3 regions of the Nocardioides sp. dk884 genome follow, and region 3 is predicted to be linked to each of the others. Evidence: riboswitches for the same ligand, from Rfam matches in the RefSeq annotation. Region 3 holds a riboswitch; each other region holds the start of a gene.
What was found. Region 3 has a riboswitch for cobalamin ahead of GFH29_RS12160 (hypothetical protein). Riboswitches for the same ligand answer to the same signal wherever they lie in the genome.
Positions count from the first base shown of each region.

Region 1: linked by a shared signal. The riboswitch ahead of GFH29_RS06315 (prenyltransferase/squalene oxidase repeat-containing protein) and the one ahead of GFH29_RS12160 (hypothetical protein) in region 3 are both predicted to bind cobalamin.
Region 2: linked by a shared signal. The riboswitch ahead of GFH29_RS11675 (hypothetical protein) and the one ahead of GFH29_RS12160 (hypothetical protein) in region 3 are both predicted to bind cobalamin.

Region 1 is NZ_CP045649.1:1,298,833-1,304,128, reverse strand. It holds gene GFH29_RS06320 (hypothetical protein) at 1-303, opposite strand, end outside; gene GFH29_RS06315 (prenyltransferase/squalene oxidase repeat-containing protein) at 300-1,937, opposite strand; cobalamin riboswitch at 2,015-2,138, opposite strand; gene GFH29_RS06310 (prenyltransferase/squalene oxidase repeat-containing protein) at 2,212-3,549, opposite strand; rRNA gene rrf (5S ribosomal RNA) at 3,622-3,738, opposite strand; rRNA gene GFH29_RS06300 (23S ribosomal RNA) at 3,895-5,296, opposite strand, start outside.
Region 2 is NZ_CP045649.1:2,406,603-2,411,898, forward strand. It holds gene GFH29_RS11655 (hypothetical protein) at 1-288, opposite strand, end outside; gene GFH29_RS11660 (hypothetical protein) at 285-1,214, opposite strand; gene GFH29_RS11665 (hypothetical protein) at 1,211-2,218, opposite strand; gene GFH29_RS11670 (hypothetical protein) at 2,215-3,603, opposite strand; cobalamin riboswitch at 3,693-3,761, opposite strand; cobalamin riboswitch at 3,897-4,026, shown strand; gene GFH29_RS11675 (hypothetical protein) at 4,098-5,153, shown strand; gene GFH29_RS11680 (HNH endonuclease signature motif containing protein) at 5,178-5,296, shown strand, end outside.
Region 3 is NZ_CP045649.1:2,511,183-2,516,478, forward strand. It holds gene GFH29_RS12150 (hypothetical protein) at 1-897, opposite strand, end outside; gene GFH29_RS20815 (hypothetical protein) at 891-2,231, opposite strand; cobalamin riboswitch at 2,403-2,471, opposite strand; cobalamin riboswitch at 2,591-2,731, shown strand; gene GFH29_RS12160 (hypothetical protein) at 2,802-3,872, shown strand; gene GFH29_RS12165 (Ig-like domain repeat protein) at 3,960-5,296, opposite strand, start outside.

The DNA of each region.
Region 1 (5,296 bases), 1.2 Mb from region 3:
CGGGGCGGCGTTGATGCACGGGTCGCTGCTCGGGACGCCCTCGACGCGGCACACGAAGCCCGCGGACCGTTGGGCGTAGGTGAGCTCGACCCCGCTGTCGGCGAAGATCGCGGTGGCCTTCTTGCCCCCGCCGTCGGCGTCACAGGACTCCTGGAGCCCGCCGCCGAGGGCGCCGAAGTCGACGACCACGCTCACGCCGCGACCGTCGGTGCAGGTGGCCGCGCTGGCCGGCGGCGCGGCCGTGAGCGGTGCCAGGCACAGCAGCCCGGCGAGCAGCGCCGCGGCGGCCCGGACCCTGCTCATCGCGGCACCACCGTCACGGTGACCGAGCGCCGCCGGTCGGCGAAGGCGCCGCGGACCGCGAGGGTCGCCGGGCCGGCCTTGCCGGTGACGCGGAGCCGCGGGGTCCAGCGACCCGAGGCGTCGCTGGTGCCGCGGGCGACGACCTTGCCGCGGAAGCGGAGGGTCGCAGGCTCGCGGGCGGCCAGGCCGCGCACCCGCACCGGGACGGTCCGGCCTCGGGCGACGCGGGCGCGCAGCTTCACCACCGGGGTGGTCGCCGCGAGCGCACGCAGGCGGGACGGGAACGGCGTGACCGAGCCGGAGGTCGCCACCGCGCGCACGGCGTGCGTCGCGGTGCGGGCCGGCAGCTTCATCAGGGCGCGGGCGGCACCGGTGTGGTCGGCGCGGACCTGACGGCGGCTGCCCGCCACGGTGACGCAGACCGGCTCGCCGGGGGCCAGGGGCCCGAGCCACACGGCCACGCGGGTGCCGGCGCGGTGGAACCGCGGCGGGGCCATCGGAGGGACCACCACCTCGTCGACGCGTCCGGGTGCCCAGGTGAGCGCCGGCAGCGCCTGCGCGCTCGCGCGACGCACCTGGTCGCGCAGCTCCGCGACACCGGAGCTCTTCACCGTGTCGAGCCCCGCGGCGTCGTAGGCGATCGCCCCGAGGTCACCGGCACGGTACGGCGTGCACGCGCCCGCGTGGGCGAGCTGCTGGCCACGGACCCAGCCGGCGGCACGGGCCGCAGCCTTGGTGCGACCCGCCTCCCCCAGCGCCCAGGCGGCGAGACCGGTGCTGTTGGCGTTCGGCGCCTCGGTGGCCACGCCGCCACCGAACGAGCCGTCGCCGCGCTGGCTGCGCCGCAGCCAGTCGAGGGCCGCCGTGAGGTGGGGCTTCACGTCCGCATGGTCGGCCTGGGGCAGCAGCGAGAGCACCGCGAGCGCGGTGACATCGGTGTCCGGCTCGGCGCCCGGCGCGCCGTCGCAGGTCTGGTCGGCCGCCTCGACGGCGCCGAGCTCGAGGCGGAAGAAGCCCGCCGCGCACTGCTGGTCGAGCAGGTAGGAGGTCGCCGCGGCGGCCTCGGTGCTTCCCGCGGCCTCAAGTGCGCGAACGGCGTAGGCCTGGCCCAGGGCGTTGGCGTAGTCGCCGTACGTGCTGCGATCCACGATCCGGCCGGCGGCCGGGCCGGAGTCGGTCGTGACCTGCTCGAGGGCCGCGATCAGGTCCCGGCCGCCGAAGGCGCGCGGGTCGCGCTCCGCGACCACCGCGAGGACCGCAGCCTTGGCGGTGGCGCCGGCGTAGCTGCTGTCGGCGTCACCGAAGGCGTCGCCGGTGACATAGGCGTCGAGCGAGGTGGCCAGGGCGTCGGCGACCTGCTGCACTCCGTCCTCGGAGCCCACGGCGGCCAGCGCCAGCGCGACGTCGATGGAGAGCCCGTGGTCGGGACCCCACTCACCCTCGACGAGACCGCCGGTGAGCTGGCTGGTGAGCCACCGGGCGCCGGCGGTCGCCGGACCGGACGGGGCCGTGGCGGTCCCGGTCGGTGTCGGCGCCGCCACGGCAGGCGTCGGGCCGGTGACCGCCAGGCCGCCGGTCACCAGGGCTGAGAGGAGAGCAAGCACGCCGGTACGGCGCACGATGGAGGAGCTCATGGTTCCTTCCCGCTGCACACAGCGGGGGCACTACCCGGAACCGGGCGGTGACCACCGCTGCTTTCCACGACAGCGTTGTGATCAGGATGCGTCGTGACAGGTGCTCCGGCTCGTCGTCGCTGCGGGTGCAGCCACGACCTACGGTTGCGGGTCAGCGCCGGACTTGGACCGGCTTTCCCCACCACGGGCATATGGATGTGTCTGCGGAACATACCCCACCCGGGCGGGCTCGCGCGCGCCGTGGGCCGTGGGGTGTGAGGCGCTCCACGTCCGCTCAGACAGCGGGGTCCACCGGAATCGCTCCGGTGAGCGTGCGGACCTCGAGGCCGGCCGGGACCGTGCCCGCCAGGGGCACCTCCAGGGTGTCCCCGGTGCCGACCAGCTCCTCGGCGTACCCACCCGGGCCGGTGAGGCACGCCGGCTCGCCGTCGCCGAGACCATCGATGCGGACCTCGTCCTCGGAAGCTGTCGCGACGACCTCGCCTGCGGGCTCACCGACCAGCTGGAGCAGCGGCGCCGCCTGGGCGGTCGCCCGCCGCCACTGGTCGCGCACGACCGGGTCGCGCAGCTCCCCCGCCGCAGCGTCGGCGGCGTAGGCGACGGCGCCGGTGGGCAGCCGGGTGGCCCCGCAGCTGGGCTCGGTGACCTGTCGCGCCGCCACCCACTCCGCGGCCCGGGCCGCCTCCGCGGTGCGGCCGGCGCGCTGCAGTGCGAGCCCCGCGAGCCCGGTGCTGTTGGCGTTGAGCCCCTCCGTCCCGGTGGCGCCGCCGAACCCGCCGTCGGCGTCCTGGGTCGCGACCAGCCAGTCGACGGCTGCGTCGACCGCCGAGCCAGCGGCCTCCCCCGGCACGTCCTGCAGGGCGAGGACGGCGAGCGCGGTCACGTCGGTGTCGGGCTGGTCGAGGCGTCGGGGGCCGTCCCCGCACGCCTGCGGAGCGTCGGGGGCGGCGAAGTAGAGCCGGAACCAGCCCGGCTCGCACTGCTGGGCGATCAGGTAGTCCGCTGCAGCGGACGCCTCCGGGGAGCCGGCGCCGGTGAGGGCACGCACGGCGTAGGTCTGGCCGATCGCATTGGCGTAGTCGGACCCCTTCGGGTCCCGGACGTCGTCGGCGAGCCGGCCCGCGAGCGCACCGTCGTCGGCGACCAGATCCTCGAGGCGGGCCAGCACGTCGGTGCCGTCGACGTCGCGGGGGTCGCCGCCGCTCACCTCGGCGAGCACGGCCACCTTCGCCACCGAGCCCGCGAAGGTGTCGGGGCTGCCGAAGTCCACGCCCGTCGTGTAGCTCTCCACTGACGCGCCCACCGCCGCGGCGATCTCGTGCACCGTGTCGTCCTGGCCCGGTACGTCGGCCAGCCCCAGGGCCGCGTCGATGCTGAGCCCGTAGTCGGGGCCGTACTCACCGACCAGCAGCCCGTCCTGCAGCTCCTCGGACAACCAGTGTGCGGCGCCGAGGGCGGGGGCGGTGGCACGCTCGGGCGCGGGCTCCGGGGACGCGTCCTCGGTGTCGCCGCCGCAGGCGCTCGTGACCAGGACAAGGGACCCGAGCACCGCCAGAGCGCGCACGCGGCGCAGGGGCGCACGACGACAGGGGGCAGCAGAATTCTCAGACATCACGACGAATTCTATGCCGAAATGCCAGAACGGGTCGCACCCCGTGGGGTGCGACCCGTTCTGTGAATTATTGTCCGGCGGCGTCCTACTCTCCCACAACCTCTCGGTTGCAGTACCATCGGCGCTGAAAGGCTTAACTTCCGGGTTCGGGATGGGACCGGGTGTTTCCCTTTCGCTATGGCCGCCGTAACTCTATCGACTCCACCCATCAACACCCGCCGCAAAAAGTTGGGGTGTGTATCTGGGGAGCCAAGCCACTATTTACATGTTGTGCATGTGGTGTTGTGTTGGATCGTGGACGCGATCAATTGCGCGGTTGTCTTGATAGTTTCAGTAAAGTGAGTGTAAGACAAGCCCTCGGCCTATTAGTACCGGTCGGCTAGGCATTGCTGCTGTACACCTCCGGCCTATCAACCCAGTGTTCTGCTGGGGGCCTTACCCCGTTAACCGGGTGGGAAACCTCATCTTGAAACGTGCTTCCCGCTTAGATGCATTCAGCGGTTATCACTTCCGAACGTAGCCAACCAGCCGTGCCCCTGGCGGGACAACTGGCACACCAGAGGTTCGTCCATCCCGGTCCTCTCGTACTAGGGACAGCCTTTCTCAAGTTTCCTGCGCGCGCGGCGGATAGGGACCGAACTGTCTCACGACGTTCTAAACCCAGCTCGCGTGCCGCTTTAATGGGCGAACAGCCCAACCCTTGGGACCTGCTCCAGCCCCAGGATGCGACGAGCCGACATCGAGGTGCCAAACCATCCCGTCGATATGGACTCTTGGGGAAGATCAGCCTGTTATCCCCGGGGTACCTTTTATCCGTTGAGCGACGCCGCTTCCACATGCCGACGCCGGATCACTAGTTCCGACTTTCGTCCCTGCTCGACATGTCTGTCTCACAGTCAAGCTCCCTTGTGCACTTACACTCAACACCTGATTGCCAACCAGGCTGAGGGAACCTTTGAGCGCCTCCGTTACATTTTAGGAGGCAACCGCCCCAGTTAAACTACCCATCAGGCACTGTCCCTGATCCGGATTACGGACCTAGGTTAGACATCTAGTACGACCAGAGTGGTATTTCAACGATGACTCCACAACCACTGGCGTGGCCACTTCACAGTCTCCCACCTATCCTACACAAGCCGAACCAAACACCAATACCAAACTATAGTAAAGGTCCCGGGGTCTTTCCGTCCTGCCGCGCGTAACGAGCATCTTTACTCGTAGTGCAATTTCGCCGAGTCCACGGTTGAGACAGCGCCCAAGTCGTTACTCCATTCGTGCAGGTCGGAACTTACCCGACAAGGAATTTCGCTACCTTAGGATGGTTATAGTTACCACCGCCGTTTACTGGGGCTTAAGTTCTCAGCTTCGAACTTGCGTTCTAACCGGTCCCCTTAACCTTCCAGCACCGGGCAGGAGTCAGTCCGTATACATCGTCTTACGACTTAGCACGGACCTGTGTTTTTAGTAAACAGTCGCTTGGGCCTGGTCTCTGCGGCCCTTCACGCTTCCCCAGCAAGTGGGTACACGATCCGGGCCCCCCTTCTCCCGAAGTTACGGGGGCATTTTGCCGAGTTCCTTAACCGTGGTTCGCTCGATCGCCTTGGTATTCTCTACCTGATCACCTGAGTCGGTTTGGGGTACGGGCGGCGCATAGCTCGCTAGAGGTTTTTCTCGACAGCATAGGATCACCGACTTCCCCAATTGGGTCCCCATCACACCTCAGGATCGACATCAAAGTCAGCCACCC
Region 2 (5,296 bases), 100 kb from region 3:
CAGCTCCTGGTCGGGACGGGAGCCGAGCAGCTCGTGCACCGCGCGGTCCGGCAGCTCGGTGCCGGGCAGCGCCTCGACGAGCGCGCCCGGCTCCCGGCGACCGGGGAGGTCGCCGCGGACCAGTGCGCCCGCCGGCAGGCGACCGGCGATCGCGCGCAGGACGGTCGTCGTGCCGCAGCCGCTCACCCCGGTCAGGAGCGTGAGGCCCTCGACCTCGAGGCTCACCTCGGACACCGCGAGACCTCGCCCGGGCAGCCACACCGAGAGACCGCCGACCTGCACGCTCATGCGGACCTCCGGGTCGGCAGCGCCACGGCGGGCAGGACGAGGACCGCCGCAGCGACCACGACGGGGTCGCGGCCGGGTACGGCGTACACGGCGAGGAGCAGCCCGAGCGCTGCCACAGCGGGGGCGAGCGCCGGGCCGGACAGGCGCGGCAGGCCGGTGCGCGCCAGCACGGCACCGCCGAGGAGCGCGACGATCAGGGCGAGGGCGCCGAGCTCGGCGCCGGTCCGGTCGCCGGGGACGACGGCCGCGGCGAGCACTGCGCAGGCCAGCAGGGCCGCGCCGACCACCCGGACTCCGGCGTGCCAGGCCGGCTCCACCCGGGTGCCGGAGGTGCTGGTCCACGCCCGGGCGGCGTCGCGGGCCCGGTCGCACAGGTCCGCGACGCCGGCGGCCGGGAGGTCGAGCCCGTGGGCGCGCAGCGCGATCCGGTCCGCACGCCGGGCCGCGCAGGCCTCCCCCAGGAAGACCACCGGGGCGAGCACCGCGGCGCCGCGACCGGCCACCAGGTCCAGGAGCCGCTGCCACTCCGCCGCGGGCACGGCGCGCTGCAGCAGGCCCAGCACGGCGAGCAGGGCGGCGCCGATCAGGGCCTCACGCAGCGCCGCAACGAGCCGGCCGGTCGTGACCGCACCCCCGAAGGAGCCCCCGGTCTCGGGAGTCCAGCTCGGCAGCACCCAGAGCACGTCCCCTCCGGGGACGCCGCGGTCCAGGAGCACGCCGAGGACGAACCACAGCGCCACCAGCACCAGGCAGGCGCCGACGACGAGGGCACCGGTGCCCCGGCGTTCCGCCCCGACCAGCCACCAGGTGGCGGCCACGCAGGCCAGCAGCGATGCCGGCACCCACCAGCCGGCGTACGACTGCACGGCGAGGTAGGTCGCGACCGCCCAGCACAGCCAGGCGACCGCGGTGGTCGGGAACCTCATCCCCGCCTCCGACGCAGTACGCCGAGGGTCGCGACCAGGGCGGCGACGCCGAGCAGCGCCGACGCGTCGCGGACGGTGTCGACCCGGTGCCCGACCGGGCCACCCGCGCCGACGACGTCGGCCGCCGCGTCGGGGACGTCGAGGTTGCGCGACCGGGGGCGCGGCGCGGGGGTGCCGCTGGCGCCTGCGCCGTGGGTGAGCGCGCCTCGCACCCGGGAGCCGACCGGTGGGAAGGCCTCGACGGGCGCGGGAGCCTCGGGCGTCCCGGACGCGGCGGGGACGACGCGCCAGTGGGCCACGGGCGTGCCGGTGCGCAGGTTGACCAGACGGAAGCGGTGCGTGGTGGGAGTGAGTCCGCGCGGCACCTCGTACCCGACGCGGCACGGCACCCCGGTGCCGCACGGCTGCGTCGTGGTCGTGCCGGTCGAGTGCCAGGCGCTGCCGTCGGCGTGCTCGACGTCGAAGGTGGTCCCGGGCACCGTCGCCTCCAGCAGCAGGGTCAGCTCCTGTCCGACCGGCTTGCGCCGCGCGAACCCGTCGCCGCGGACGATCGGGGTGCGGGCGGCCAGCCGGGTCCAGGTGCCGAGCACCTGGGCGAGGTCGCTCTGGGTGGTGTCGGCCAGGGTGAGCAGGACCGGCCCACCGGCCCGGCCGTCCGCGAGCAGCGGGAGCGTGAGGTCGGCGGCGCCGAACCCGTGGTCGTCGGTGCGGATCTCCACGGTCGGGCCGAGCGGGCGCAGCCGGGCGCGGCCGGTGGCGGCGTCCAGGGTGACGCGCTGGGCCTGGACCCGAACCCGAACCCGTGGGTTGCCGGTCACGGCCACCTCGTGGGTGGCGCCCTCGATCCACGACACCGGTGCCTGGACCGAGCAGGGCACCGACGAGGAGGCGCAGAGGGCACGGGTCTCGGAGCTCGCGGCGGCGTGGGCCGGCGGCGCACCCAGGGTCGCGAGGGCGAGTGCCGCGGCGGTGGTCGCCAGCAGGTGTCGTCCGGTCGGGCTCACAGGGTCTCTCCCTCGGCGAGCCGGGTGGTGCGCCGCCGCTGCGCCCACCACCACCCGAGCGGGGCGAGCAGGAGCAGCGCACCGAGCAGGGCCATGGCGCCGGACACGCCCTGGCTGGCCGCGCCGGTGGCGGCGCTCGGCTCCCCGATCTCCTCCTCGCCCCACACCGCGTCGGCCGGGCCGGAGGCACCCGCAGCCGGCGGAGCGCTGGGACGGGCGGACGCCTGGGCGCCGGGCCGGGCGGACCCTTGGGCGCCGGGCTGGGCTGACTGTGGCGCAGTCGGCTGACCAGTCGGACTGGCGGCGGGTGCTGCGGGCGCCGGGGTGCCCGGCGCGACCGGGGGCACCGGAGCGGTGCTCGGCGCGGGCGTCGCCGGCCCGGCGGGGCCTGCGGGCTGATCGGTGGACGGCGTGGACGGCGTGGCCGGTGCCTCGGGGCCACCGGAGCCACCGGGTGCCCCGGGGGCGTCGGGCACGCCGGGCGCGAGGCCGGGGTCGAACTGGGCGCCGCGGTCCTCCGCCTCGCCGTGCTCGGAGGGGACCACCGTCCACTGCGCGTAGGCCGGGTCGCTGATCGGGCGGTCCTGGCCGCCGCCGAAGTTCAGGTGGTGGTTGACCCGGAACTGGTAGCGCCGGCCGGGGGTCAGGGTGCCGGGCACCGTGTAGTGCAGGTGCGCGATCTCCCCGGAGGTGTTGCTCAGCCGGGTGGCCCGGTCGAACCCGTGCCCGGGGACCGCCACCCACTCGCCCGCGTCGTCGAGGTACTCGACCCAGTAGCCGACCCCCATGACGTGGCCGACGACGTGCAGGTCGAGCTCGACGCCGGCCGGCTTGTGCTCGGCGTACCCGTCCCCGAGCAGCTTGGGGGTGCGTCCGCCGAACTGCACCACCTGCCCCAGACGGGAGCGCAGGTCGATCGAGGTGTCGTCGGCGAGACCGACGAAGCCCCACCCACCGGGCACGTCCGAGGTGGTGCGCGGCACCAGCTTCACGTGGTCGAGGCGGCCGTACCCGGGGCGCGACTCCCGGGTCCGCCCGCCCAGCCGCGCGCCGCTGGGGACCAGGCCCGTGATGGCGCCGTCGGAGTTGAACTCGATCACATAGAACTGCAGCGCCACGTCGACGCCAGGATTGCCGACCACGTCGGTGGCGAGGATCTGGTCGTACGCCGCCAGGGTGCTCTGGGTGGTGATCCGGCACGGCTCGGCGAACCCGTCGCACAGCCGGTGCTGGGTGGGCCCCTCGGCCTGGGCCACCCCGACGGTGGCCGTGACCGAGGTGACGGCGACCGCGGCGAGCAGCAGGCTCGCGAGCGGCGCGCCGAGCGGACGGCGGCGCGTCGGCGTACGCCCGGAGGACGCCGGGCAGGCGGGACGGCGAGGCATCGGGCCCTTCCTGGGTACGGCAAGGCAGGGTGGCCCGATCGACCTCCGTGCCCGCGCTTGTGCGACGACGGGTGACGGTCATGGCCCAGGAGTTCCCGACTTGCTGGTCTCGCCAGCTCACGGTTGCGCAACAGCGCCGGATTCACACCGGCTTCCTCGCTCAGGGCCACGTTCAACTCAGTGACGACCGGATCGTGGCACACCCGTCCGAGGATCCCCGACAGCACCCCCACCCCGCCGGTCCGCGGTGACGCAGCCCACGCGACGGCGATTTCCGCGGCGGCGGCAGGCGTGCGCTAGCGTCCGGTCCCGGTACGTCGAAGGGGAAGCCGGTGCGAATCCGGCGCTGACCCGCAACCGTGACAGGCCCCGGTGAGACCCGGTCCTGAAGTCGGAGCACCTTCCGCGTCACCGTGACCAATCCACGCTGTCGAGGACTGCAGCAGGTCGCCGGCATCGCTGTCGGCTCCCCCTGCGCCGGGACCGGAGAAACCATGAAGACCCGAGGCGCGGTGCTGGCGAGTGCCGGCACTCTCCTGATCACCGCACTGACCACTGGGGCGGCCCCCGCCCACGCCGCCGACTGGCGCACCGGATGGTGCGTCGAGGACGAGGGCCTGAGCGTCGTCGTCGACTTCGGCGCCTCGACCGCCGCCACGGTCCCCACCGAGGGCTGGCTCGTGCGCTGCCTCGTCGGCGGCGAGATCCAGGCGGACGGCCAGGGCACCCGCGTGGCCGCCCTGCGGGCCGTCGGCCTCGGCGTCGACGCGGACCGCGGCGGGTACGTCACCGCCATCGACGGGGTGGAGGAGTTCGACCCCGACGGCTGGTGGTTCTTCTCGGGCGCCACCGTCGGCGGGCCGTGGGACACCGCCTACCACGACATCGTCAGCGACGGCCCGAACCTCAACAAGGCCCTCGGCGCCCGGCTCGTCGGTGACAACTGGGTCAGCGTCCCCCGCCCCGCCCCGCAGTTCGGCCAGCCCGAGCCCGACCCCGAGCCGCAGCCGGACCCGGCGGTCGCTGGCTCCACGCCGCTGGTCACCGGCCGCGCCCAGGTCGGCGTACGGCTCACCGCGGACGCGGGGTCCTGGAGCGCCGGCGCCTCGCTGGGCTACCAGTGGCTGCGCGGCAACCAACCCATCGTGGGCGCCACCCGCGCCAGCCACGTCGTCACCGCCGCCGACCGCGGGAGGCGCCTGCGCGTGCGCGTCACCGGCACACTCGCCGGCTACACCACGACCGTGCTCGTCTCAGCACCGACGGCGAACGTCGCCGCGGGAAGCCTCACGAGCGCCAAGCCGAAGATCACCGGACGGGCCAAGGTCGGCCAGCGGCTCCAGGCCAAGCCCGGTGCCTGGGGCCCCGGCACGGTGCGGTTCACCTATCGCTGGCTGCGCAACGGCAAGCCCCTCGCCGCCACCTCCCGGAACTACCGGCTACGTCCGGCGGACCGCGGCACGAGGATCACGGTGCGCGTGACCGGCAGGAAGGCGGGGTACGTCGCGGTCACCCGGGCGTCGGCGAAGTCGGTGCGCGTCAAGGGGTAGCGCACACCTGGTCGCCGCATCCGCATCCGGGACCGGGAGTGCCGCGCGGACGGTTGCACGATCCCTGCCACGTGGTGCGAAGCGCATCATCGACAACCGTGGTCAGCGGGCGGCAAGACCGATCTCGACAACGGAATGCTGCT
Region 3 (5,296 bases):
GCTGCGGGGCCGGACGACCGCGGCGCCGTCCGCCCCGACTCCGGCGGCCAGGGCCCCCTCGACCGCCAGGCCGAGCACCGGGAAGACCTCGGGTCGAGGGATCGGCCGCGTCTGGCCCTCGGCGTGCGGTCGCACCTTCCAGGTGGTGACCGGGGTGCCGCTGCGCAGGTCGATCAGCCGGAACCGGGTGGCCTCAGCGGGGAGCCCGCGGGGCACGACATACGGCACCGAGCACCGCGCGTCGTCGCAGGTGGCCTGGGCGTCCGCGGCGCCGGGACTGTCCTGACCGGGCACGGCGACCCACGTGGAGCCGTCCAGGCGCTCGACCGCATAGGTGCTCCCCTGGACGACATGGTCCAGCGTCACACCCAGGGGCACACCGACCGGCTTGCTCTCGGCGTACCCGTCGCCGAGCACCTCGGGCGTCGGCGTCAGCAGCTCGCTCCACCCGCCGAGGACGGTGGTCAGGTCCTTCCCCTCGGCCTCGGCGAGCGCCACGACCAGGGGGCCGCCGTGGGCACCGCCGGGCGAAGGCGGGAGCGCGAGGTCCGCGCTACCCCACCCGTGCTCGTCGGTCGTGATCTCGACCTCGGGCCCGATGGCCTCCCAGCCGACGGTGCCGCTGCTGTCGGCGGTGACACGGAAGGCCCGGACCGTCACTGTCGTGTCGGCACGTCCGGTGACTCCCACCCGGTGCGTCGCTCCGTCGATCCATCGAGGCGGCACCTGCACCGAGCAGCGCACGTCGTCGTCGCTGCACAGGCGCTCGGTCCCGGTGGTCGCGGCCGTGGCGGGCTCGGCGGTGAGGAGAACGAGCCCAGGTGCGCTGAGGACCGCCCCCGCCAGGGCGCTCAGCAGCAGTCCTCGTCGTGCACCCGGCGAGCGGCGCGTCACCACGCCTCGTCCTGTCCCGACGACGCGGTACGACGCCGCAGCCAGACCCACAGGACCGGGGAGGCGAGCAGCGCCACCAGGGCGCCGGCGAGCATCCACTTGGTGGAGTCGGGTGCCTCTGCGACGCGCGGAGCCACGAGCGGCCTGGCCTCGTCTCCCCACACGGGGTCGCTGGTCGGCGCAGGCGCCTTCCCACCGGTCGCGGGCGAGGAGGCACCGGGTGCCGTCGTCCCGGGCGCCCGAGGAGAAGGGGAGTCCTGGCGGCCCTGCCCCGTGGTCGCGGTCGCGGACGCGGACGCGCTGGGTGTGGGCGGTGAGCTGGTGGGGGCCACACCGGGTGCGGACGGAGCGCCCGGGGCGGCGGACGGCTCGGGCGCAGATGGCCCCGAGGGGGCCGAGGGTCCCGAGGGGGCCGAGGGGGCCGAGGGGGCCGAGGGTCCCGTCGGAGCGCCCGGGCCGGGGCCGGGGCTAGGAGTCTCACCGGCGCCGCCGTCATTCCCCGCCGGGACGTCGGGGTCGGGCACACCGGGCCCCTTGGTCGGGTCGAGCTGCTCGTCCCGCGGGCCCGCCACGCCGTGCTCGGAGGGCACGACGGTCCACTCGGCATGCTCGGGCGAGGCGATCGGCCGGTCCTCGGCTCCGCCGTAGTTCAGGTGGTGGTTGACCCGGAAGCGGTAGGCCTGTCCCGGCACCAGCTCCGGCGGTACGACGTAGCTGAGGTGCGAGATCTCCCCCGGGCTGCTGAGCAGGCGCTGAGCGGCGCCGTACCCCTGGCCGGGCACCGGAGTCCAGGTACCGTCGGCGGCCAGGTACTCGACCCAGTAGCCGACGCCCGCGACATTGCCGATGGCGTGCATCTCCAGCGGGACCCCGACGGGCTTCTGGTCCGCGTAGCCGTCGCCGAGCAGCCTCAAGGTGGCGCCCCCGAACTCCACGACCTGACCGATCCGGGTCGACAGGTCCAGGGACGGGTCATCGGCGAGACCCACGAAACCCCACCCGCTGGGGACGTCGGGCACGGCGCGAGGCACCAGCTTCACCTCGTCGAGCGTCCCGCGCCCACCGCCGAGCGCACGCGTGGTCCCCTCCACGGATTCCCCGCTGGGGACCAGGCCCGTCACCTGGCCGCGGGAGTTGAACTGCACGATGTAGAACTGGAGCACCAGGCGCGTGCCCGGGTTGCCCGCCCCGGTCACCCGGATCAGCTGGCCCGGGGCGGCCGCGCCGGCGTCAATGGTCACCGAGAGCGAGCAGGGGCCGACCGTGTAGCCGTCGCACAGGGCGCTCTGCGACGCACCGGCCGCCTGCGCTGGAGCCGACCACGCGACAGGGGCCATCGCCAGCAACCCGGCCGCCACTGCCCCGGCAGTGCGACACGACCCCGAACGGGTGCGCGGCGGCGCGGAACGCTGCATCGTGGGACCTCCAGAGGGCACACGCAGGCAGGGCAACCCCAGGAGGCTTCCGAGCCCGCGTTGGTGCGACGACGGGTGACGGCTGCATCCCCGGAGTTCCCGACTTGCTGGAGGACCAGCTCACGGTTGCGCAACAGCGCCGGATTCGCACCGGCTTCCTCTGGTGGGGATGCGTCACGGGTAGTGACGAGGGGATGCTGTCACACCCCCGCAGCGCACGCCGACCCGGCCTGCCGCCCACACGGACACGCGCGCACCGAACCCCACGGCATGCCCAGCTCGTCGCCCGGCGACACCCGCGTCGTAACCTCCAGATCAGCGTCGAGGGGGAAGCCGGTGGAAGTCCGGCGCTGACCCGCAACCGTGACGACCGGGCACGCCCCGTCGAAGTCGGAATGCCTTCGCGCTGTCGCGACCATCCCACCACTGTCGAGGAATGCAGTAGGTCGCCGGCGTGCTGTCGGCCTCCCCTGCTCCGGAACCGGAGTTCATGTGAAGTTCCAGAAGTCCGCGCTGGCAGCCGCCGGCGCACTCGTCATCAGCACCCTCCCAGGGATGCTCTCCCCCGCGCACGCCGCCGACTGGCGCACCGGATGGTGCCAGCAGGACGAGGGCCTCAGCGTCGTGGTCGACTTCGGCAACGAGGTCGCCGACGCCATTCCGGCGGAGGGGTTCCTGGTGCGGTGCCTGGTCGGCGGCGTCGTGGAGGGCTCCCCCGAGCTCAGCAGGGTCGCCGCCCTGGAAGCGGTCGGCCTCTCGGTCGAGGCCGACCGGTCCGGGTACGTCACCGCCGTCGAGGGCATCGAGGAGTACTCCGGCGACGCCATGTGGTGGTTCTTCTCGGGCGCCGCGGTGCCCGCGCCGTGGGACACCGCGAACCACGGCATCGTCGTGAACGGCCCCAACGTCAACAAGGCACTCGGGGCCCGGCTCGTCGGCCAGGACTGGGTGTCGACCCCGCGGCCCACCCCCCAGTTCGCGGACCCGACCCCGGAACCGGAGCCGGACCCCGAGCCGGAGACGCCGGAAGTGACGGGCACCGTCCCGGTGGTCACGGGCACTGCTCAGGTCGGTCGTCAGCTGACCGCGACCCTCGGGAGCTGGAGCAACGGGGTCACGTTCGCCCGCCAGTGGAAGCGCGACGGGGCGCCGATCCGGGGGGCACGAGGGGCCTCCTACCGGCTGACGGCCGCGGACCGAGGAGCGCGCATCTCCCTCGAGGTGACCGGGTCCAAGCCCGGCCACACCTCGACCCGTCTCGAGTCCAGGCCCACCGCCAAGATTCGGGCCGGACAGCTCACCCCCGCCACCCCTCGCATCGCCGGCAAGGCCAAGGTCGGCACGTCGCTCACGGCCGTCAGCGCCGTGTGGAAGCCGGGTCAGGTGAAGCTCACCTACCGGTGGCTGCGTGACGGCAAGGTCATCGCTGGGTCCCAGCAGAAGACCTACGTCGTGAAGCGCGCCGATGTGGGCCATCGCATCTCCGTCCGCGTGATCGGCACGCGGCCCGGATACGCCAAGGCGACCCGCACCTCGGCGAAGACGGTCCGCGTCTCCCGCTGAGCGACACGGACCATGGCACCGCAAACGGGGCCCCGACGCGCACGCGTCGGGGCCCCGTCCCGGTCGAGCGGCACTTGGCCGCCAGGCTCAGATCCGGAAGGTCCCGGAGCTGCTCGATCGCTTCACCTCGGTGCTGCCGAGGTAGCGCACGACCACGCGGTACGTCCCTCGGAGCTTCGCGCCCTGGAGCGCCCTGCGCAGGACGGGCTTCTTGATCGTGACGGTCGCGAAGCCACGCGCGTCCACCCGGGCGCTCCTCGTCACGAGCTTCTCGCCGCCCTTGCGGACGACGAAGCGCACCTGGCCCTTCGAGACGGCCACACCAGCGCGCACGCCGGCCTTCAGGACGACCGCCCGGGGCTTGACCTGGACCTGGGGGCCGGTGGTCTGGGAGGGGACCGGCTGTGCCGCGACCTGCGACACGACGACGCTCCCCGTGCCGGAGGAGCCCTTGAAGGCCGAGCTCAGCGGGAGGAAGGTCGCCGTGTAGGTGTGCTCGCCCGCCGCCACGCCGGTCAGCTGGAGGGTTGCCCGGCCGCCGACCAGGACCGCGTCACCGACCTTGCTTCCTGCTTCGGAGAACTCGACCGTGCCCGTGGCGCCCGCACCGGTGACCTGGGCCGCGAGCGAGACCACGCCGGGCCGCGGCGACGACGCCGCGAGCGTCGTGACGGTCACCTCGGGGTCGACGACGTCCATGACGTAGAGGCCCGGCTTGCCGTCGACGAAGCGGAGGTAGTCGGTGAGCCCGTAGAACCCCTGCGCGGTGGACATCCCGCTCGCGGCGCCCGGCTTGGAGTACCAGAAGCCCCCGCCCTCGACGTAGTACGACGTGAGTGCGCTGACCGGGTTGCCCCCGTCCTTCGCGAACCGCGGATCGGTGAGGGGGTCGATCCGCAGGGCGGTGAGGGCCACGATCACCTGGGTGGTGCTCTCGGCGGATTCCTTGCCGTAGCTGGCGAAGCCCCCGCTGGGGCGCTGGATGTCGGACAGCCTCGAGACACCGCGCTCCACGGCGGCCGCGACGGCGGGCTGGTCGGCGTACCGCGCCAGCGCCTGGAGGGCCATACCCGTCATGTCCGGGTCGGGCGTCGACCCGGAGAAGGCCCAGCCACCACCGTTGATCTCGAGTGCGAGCACTCGCTCGACCAGCTTCTGCCGCGTCGTGGGGTCCGTGGCTCCGGCGACCTCGGGGATCTGGTGGCCGAGGGTGTCGAGGGCGAGCAGGCCGTAGACGGCCGAGTTGAGGGCGCCCATCGTGGACATGTCGGCCAGGCCCGTGAGCAGGTTGTGGCCGCCGACGTCCGTGACGTCCTTGCCCATCGCGCTCAGCGCGATGATCACGCGCTCGTACGTCGTGGCCGGCCCCAGCTTGCCGTCCTTCTCGACGACGTCCTCCACCAGGTTGGCGTAGTACGCATCGA